Regions from separate parts of the Acidovorax sp. 107 genome, predicted to be linked through region 2. Evidence: predicted binding sites of a transcription regulator. Region 2 holds the regulator's gene; each other region holds the start of a gene.
What was found. Region 2 encodes sigma-54, which starts transcription at its own class of promoters, with help from an activator protein. Its sites were predicted from a motif close to TGGCANGNAANCTGCTTT; they were not measured.

Region 1: C8C99_RS09635 (BMP family protein) is a predicted target of sigma-54. The motif match lies at 1,151-1,168, and genes of this name have one in related genera.
Region 3: nirB (nitrite reductase large subunit NirB) is a predicted target of sigma-54. The motif match lies at 898-915, and genes of this name have one in related genera.

What each region holds. Positions count from the first base shown of each region.
Region 1 is NZ_QBTZ01000001.1:2,040,234-2,042,500, reverse strand. Features, by position in the region: gene C8C99_RS09635 (BMP family protein) at 92-1,102, opposite strand; gene upp (uracil phosphoribosyltransferase) at 1,326-1,955, opposite strand; gene C8C99_RS09625 (threo-3-hydroxy-L-aspartate ammonia-lyase) at 2,039-2,267, opposite strand, start outside.
Region 2 is NZ_QBTZ01000001.1:2,807,905-2,810,171, reverse strand. Features, by position in the region: gene lptB (LPS export ABC transporter ATP-binding protein) at 1-555, shown strand, start outside; gene C8C99_RS13180 (RNA polymerase factor sigma-54) at 555-2,144, shown strand; gene C8C99_RS13175 (thioesterase family protein) at 2,225-2,267, shown strand, end outside.
Region 3 is NZ_QBTZ01000001.1:726,438-728,704, reverse strand. Features, by position in the region: gene C8C99_RS03435 (bifunctional protein-serine/threonine kinase/phosphatase) at 1-801, opposite strand, end outside; gene nirB (nitrite reductase large subunit NirB) at 1,089-2,267, shown strand, end outside.

The DNA.
Region 1 (2,267 bases), 770 kb from region 2:
CAGAGCATCCCTAAGCGCTGTGTCGCAGGCAGTACTGCAAGTACGACAAGACACAGCAACAACGCCAGAAGTGTTTTGTCATCCACTCCCCTTACTTGGCCGTGGACTTGGGCTGGCTGTCGTCTACCTTGACGGTGAACTTGCCGGCCAGGATGTCGGCCTCCTTGGCCTTGACCTTGGCGACGATGTCGGCAGGCACCTTCTTCTCGAACGTGCCCAGGGGCGCGAGTTCGGAGCCCTTGTGCTTCATCATTGAATACGGGCCGTAGTCCTCGGCGGTGAACTTGCCGTCCTTGACCAGCTTGAGCGCGCGCTCAATGCTGGGCTCCATGTGCCACAGGGCCGATGCGACCACGGTGTCGGGGTACTGCTCTTGTGTGTTGATCACGTTGCCGATGGCGAGCTTGCCTTTTTCCTTGGCGGCGTCGCTCACACCGAAGCGCTCGGCATAGAGCACGTCAGCACCCTTGTCGATCATGGCGAAGGTGGCTTCCTTGGCCTTGGGTGGGTCAAACCAGCTGTTGATGAAGGTGATGGTGAACTCGACCTTGGGGTTGGTCTCTTTGGCGCCCGCCATGAAGGCGTGCATCAGGCGGTTGACTTCGGGGATGGGGAAGCCGCCCACCATACCGATCTTGTTGGTCTTGGTCATGCCGCCGGCCACCATGCCGCTGAGGTAGGCGGGTTCCTGGATGTAGTTGTCGAACACGCTGAAGTTGGGCGCCTGCGGCTTGCCGGAGGAGCCGAGCAGGAAGGACGTCTTGGGGAAGTCCTTGGCCACCTTGCGGGCGGCGGCTTCCACCGCAAAGGCTTCGCCCAGGATGAGTTGGTTGCCGCCGGTGGCGTACTCGCGCATCACGCGTTCGTAGTCGGCGTTGCTGACGTTTTCGCTGGCCTTGTATTCGATCTCGCCGCGTGCTTCGGCGGCCTTCAGGGCCTTGTGGATGCGGCTGACCCATTGCTGTTCAAAAGGCACCGTGTAGATCGCCGCGACCTTGATCTTGGACTGTGCCAGGGCCAGAGAGGGCGCCATCGCCATGGCGGCCGAGAGGGCCATGGAGGTGCAGAGCAGGCGTCCGGTAAAGATGCGGCGAGTGGTCATGGTGGGGTTCCTTCAGACAAGCGAACAAGGGGTTGAAGATGTCTTGGTGTAGCAAGGAGCGCGCCAGTCGGGCCCCAGGCTGCGGCAAACCGCTGGCAAGTCTGCCAGAGGAAAGCCACCAAGTGGTAAAAAATTGGCGGACAGAAGCGAGCGGCCATGAAAAAAGCCACCGCCGGGCGCAGGCGCCTCGGGGTGGCTGGTGCAGGCCGCAGGGGCTGTGCGCTTATTTGGTGCCAAAAATGCGGTCGCCCGCATCGCCCAGTCCCGGCAGGATGTAGCCGTGGTCGTTCAGCTCGCGGTCGATGGCGGCGGTGAAGATCGGCACGTCGGGGTGCGCCTTTTGCAGCGTGGCCACGCCTTCGGGCGCGGCCAGCAGACAGACGAACTTGATGGAGCGGGGGTTGAGCTTCTTGAGACGGTCCACGCAAGCGGCCGCCGAGTTGCCGGTGGCTAGCATGGGGTCCACCACGATGATGTCGCGCTCGTCCATTTCGGACGGCATCTTGAAGTAGTACTCCACGGGCTGCAGCGTGGCCGGGTCGCGGTACAGGCCGATGTGGCCCACACGCGCGCCGGGCACCACGTTGAGCATGCCGTCCAGAAAGCCGTTGCCCGCGCGCAGGATGGAGACCAGCACCAGCTTCTTGCCGTCGATCATCTTGCCGGTCATGGTTTCCAGCGGGGTTTCGATCTGCACGTCCTGCAGCGGCATGTCGCGCGTCACTTCGTACGCCATCAGCGTGGACAGCTCGCCCAGCAGGCGGCGAAAGCTGTTGGTGCTGGCGTCCTTCTTGCGCATCAGCGTGAGCTTGTGCTGGACGAGGGGGTGGGTGATGACGGTGACGTTGCTCATGGGGAACCTGAAAGGAGGAGGGCAGAGGCCTCGGTGCCGATGCACCGGCGCGCTCTACCGCGCGATGATTGAAAAAGTGGGGGCTAGTCTGCCAGAAACCGCGCCAGCCGCGACAAATCGACGTTGCCGCCGCTGATGAGGATGCCGACGCGCGCGCCATGGATGTCCACGTTGCCGTGCTGGGCCCCGGCAAAGGCCAGGGCGCCTGTGGGCTCGACCACGATCTTCATGCGCTCGGCAAAAAAGCGCAGGGACTCCACCAGTTGTTCGTCGGTGACCGTGACCATATCGTCCGCCAGGCGCTGGATGATG
Region 2 (2,267 bases):
GATGGCCAATCGGTGGCCCACATGCCCATCCATCGCCGGTCGCGCCTGGGGCTGTCGTACCTGCCGCAAGAAGCCTCCATCTTCCGCAAGCTCACTGTCGAAGAAAACGTGCGCGCCGTGCTGGAACTGCAGCGCGCCGATGACGGCCAGCCGCTGTCGCGCGATGCCATCGAAGAGCGCCTGACAGCCCTGCTGCAGGAGCTGCGCGTGGACCACCTGCGTGCCTCGCCCGCCCTGGCGCTGTCGGGCGGCGAGCGCCGCCGCGTCGAGATTGCCCGCGCCCTGGCCACCCAGCCACGTTTCATCCTGCTGGACGAACCCTTCGCCGGTATCGACCCCATCGCCGTGATCGAGATCCAGCGCATCATCGGCTTCCTGAAGGCGCGGGGCATCGGTGTGCTCATCACCGACCACAACGTGCGCGAGACGCTGGGCATCTGCGACCACGCCTTCATCATCAGCGACGGCCGCGTACTGGCCCAGGGCACGCCCTCCGAGATCGTGGACAACGCCGAAGTGCGCCGGGTGTACCTGGGCGAGCATTTCCGCATGTGATGAAGCCTGGACTGTCGCTGCGCGTCTCGCAGCACCTTGCATTGACCCCTCAGCTCCAGCAGTCCATCCGGCTGCTGCAGTTGTCCACGCTCGAACTGTCGCAGGAAGTCGAGCAGATGCTCGACGAAAACCCGTTCCTCGAACGCAATGCCGACGAAGCCCCGCGTGAGGAGTTTGGCCTGGAAGCCGCCGACACGCCCGCACAGGCCGACGACTACAGTGCCGATGATGCTATGTTTTCAGGAGCTGCCAGCGCAAGCAGCACCAGCACTGAAAGCCAAAATGATGCTGAAATCTCCGGTGGAGGCACCGACGAGCCCGACTGGAGCGGCGACGGCACCGTCGAGATGGTGCCCAATGATGCCGAGTGGGGCGGCGACGCCCCCGCCCGCACCCATAACGGCGCCGAGGGCGACGAGGCCGACGCCACCGAACTGGCGCGCTCGCACGAATCGCTCACGGCCTTCCTGCACCGCCAGGCGCTGTCGCTGCGGCTGTCTGACGTGGACACGGCCGCACTGCGTTTTCTCATCGAATCGCTGAACGACGACGGTTACCTGGAAGAGCCTCTCGAAGAGCTGGCGATCAGCCTCGCCGGGCCCGACGACCTGGAGCAGATCGAAGAACTGGTACATCGCTTCACGGTGGCCCAAAGGCTGCTGCAAAGCCTGGAGCCTGTGGGCGTCGGCGCGCGCAACCTGGCCGAATGCCTGACGCTGCAGCTCACCGCCCTGGCGGCCGACGAAGACAGCGATGCCGACCCCGACGCCGTGCAGACCGCGCTGCGCATCTGCCAGCAGCCGCTGGAGATGCTGGCCCGCCGCGACATCCGCCGCCTGACGCAGCTGTGTGGCGATGGCGAGGAGCGCACGCGCGCCGCCATGGCCCTGATCGCCCGCTTGGAGCCGCGCCCTGGCCGCCGTTTTGCCGATGTTGAGCGCAACATCATCATTCCCGACGTCATCGTGCGCAAAGCCGGGCGTGCCAACGGCCGCGATGGCCAGCACAACTTCATCGTCAGCCTCAACCCCGATGTGATGCCCCGCCTGCGTGTGCACGACATCTACGCCGGCGCGCTGCGCGGTCACAAGGGCGGCGAGGGCCACCAGGGCATGCAGCAGCGCCTGCAGGAGGCGCGCTGGTTCATCAAGAACATCCAGCAGCGTTTTGACACCATCCTGCGTGTCTCGCGCGCCATCGTCGAGCGGCAGAAGAACTTCTTCACCCACGGCGAGCTGGCCATGCGCCCGCTGGTGCTGCGCGACATCGCTGACGAACTGGGCCTGCACGAGTCCACCATCAGCCGCGTGACCACCGCCAAGTACATGGCCACGCCGATCGGCACCTACGAGCTGAAATACTTCTTTGGCTCCGGCCTGGGCACCGAAACGGGCGGCAATGCATCGAGCACGGCCGTGCGCGCACTGATCAAGCAGTTCGTGTCGGCGGAAAACCCGGCCAAGCCGCTGTCCGACAGCCAGATCGCCGAGATGCTCAAGGAGCAGGGCATCGAATGCGCCCGCCGCACCGTGGCCAAGTACCGCGAGGCGCTCAAGATCGCGCCGGCGAATTTGCGCAAGGCTTTGTAGACGCTCGGCAGGTGGCGCACTGCCCGCCAGCGCCGCCGTAGTCTTTTCTGTTGTTTCCGTATTACCCACCGCAGCCCACCATGGCCCGCATCGTCTTCGACCTCCCCGCGCACTTCGGTTTTG
Region 3 (2,267 bases), 2.1 Mb from region 2:
CGCCGTCACCACCAAGCCATCCACCGGCTCACCCACCTTGAGCAGCGGCAGCACCGGCAGCTGCTGAGCCCGGCGCGACTCGTCCTGCAAGGTGGCCTCCAGCGCCCCCTGCACCCGCACCACCAGTGCGGTCACGTTGTCGGTGCTGCCCCGGCGCAGGGCTGCCCGCGTGATCTCCTCGCTCAGGGCCTGGGCACTCGCGTCCGCCTGCAGAAGCTGGCGCAGCTCGCGCTCGGGCAGGCTGCCGTGCACGCCGTCGGACAGCAGCACCAGCAGGTCGCCGCTGTGCAGTTCGCCCTGGCTGTAGTCCACCACCACATGGTCGTCCAGCCCCATGGCGCGGGTGAGCTGGTGCGCAAAGTCGCGCTGCGCCATCACATGGTCGGTGGTCAGCAGTTGCAGCCGGCCGCCCCGCAGCAGATAGGCGCGCGTGTCGCCCACATGGGCCAGCGTGTACGACTGGCCGCGCAGCACGATAGCGGTGAGCGTGGTCAGGCCCACGGCAGGCTGGCGGCGCCGGTTCATCGACGCGAGCCAGCCGTTGTGCGCGCTCAGGATGCGATCCAGAGCCACCGTGGTGTCCCAGGTGTCGGGCGTGGCGAAGTAGTCGTTCACCAGCGTGTTCACCGTGGTCTGGGCGGCTTCGCGCCCCTTGCCGCCGCTGCTCACGCCATCGGCAATGGCGGCAATGGCGCCACGCTCTCGGTCGCGCCCCTGCCCCAGCACCAGGGCTGCAAAGTCCTCGTTGACTTCGTTGCGCCCGGCCTGCGAGGTGTGGCCGATGTCCAGTTCAAAACTCATGCACCAGCCCCATGCAGATTCTGTGCCCAAGGTGGTGCATGCAGGCGCCGCCGCACGCAGAGCACGTGATGTCACCCCAGATCAGTGCACAAACCCTGGCACGGGCATTGCTTAACCAGAGCAACGGCCCAGCAGGGCCACGCAATTCAGCGGTGCAACGGCGCACCAAGGGGTTGTATGGACGAAGGCGTCCCCACATGCGGTTTCGATGGAACGTCGGAGCTGCATCGTGTGGACGCCTTTTTTGTTTTCTGCATCGCCCAGGCGATGGAACCGACGGAGTCACGATGAAAAAGCTCAAACTGGTGATGGTGGGGAACGGCATGGCCGGTGTGCGCACGCTGGAAGAGCTGCTCAAGATTGCCCCCGATCTGTATGACATCACGGTCTTCGGGGCCGAGCCGCACCCCAACTACAACCGCATTCTGCTGTCGCCCGTGCTGGCTGGCGAGCAGACCATCGACGAGATCATCCTCAACGACTGGCAGTGGTACGCCGACAACCACATCACGCTGCACACCGGCTTCACCGTGACCGACGTGGACCGCGTGCGCCGCGTGGTCACCGCCACCAGCAAGGACGGCGACGTGATCACCGCCGAGTACGACCGCCTCATCATGGCCACGGGCTCCAACCCGTTCATCCTGCCCGTGCCCGGCAAGGACCTCCAAGGCGTGCTGGCCTATCGCGACATTGCCGACACCCAGGCCATGATCGACGCCGCCGCCACCTACAAGCACGCCGTCGTCATCGGCGGCGGCCTGCTGGGCCTGGAGGCTGCCAACGGCCTGATGAAACGCGGCATGACCGTGAGCGTGGTGCACGTGATGCCCTCGCTGATGGAGCGCCAGCTCGATGACGTGGCGGGCAAGATGCTGCAAAAGTCGCTGGAAGACCGTGGCATGCGCTTTCTGATGGGCGCACAGACCCAGGAGCTGGTGGGCAACGCCGAGGGCCGCGTAGCCAGCGTCAAGTTCAAGGACGGCACCGAGGTGCCCGCCGACCTGGTGGTGATGGCCGTGGGCATCCGCCCCAACACCGCGCTGGCAGAAAAGATGCGCCTGCACGTGAACCGCGGCATCGTGGTGAGCGACACGCTGCAAACCACCACCGACGCCCGCATCTACGCGGTGGGCGAGTGCGCCGCACACCGGGGCATTGCCTATGGTCTGGTGGCCCCGCTGTTCGAGCAGGGCAAGGTACTGGCCAACCACTTGGCCGAGTTCGGCATCGGCCGCTACCAGGGTTCGCTCACGTCCACCAAGCTCAAGGTCACGGGCATCGACCTGTTCTCGGCGGGCGACTTCCAGGGCGGCGAGAACACCGAAGAGATCGTGATGAGCGACCCCTTTGGCGGCGTGTACAAGAAACTGGTGCTCAAGGACGACAAGCTGGTGGGCGCGTGCCTGTATGGCGACACGGTGGACGGCAGCTGGTACTTCAAGCTGCTGCGCGACGGCCGCAGC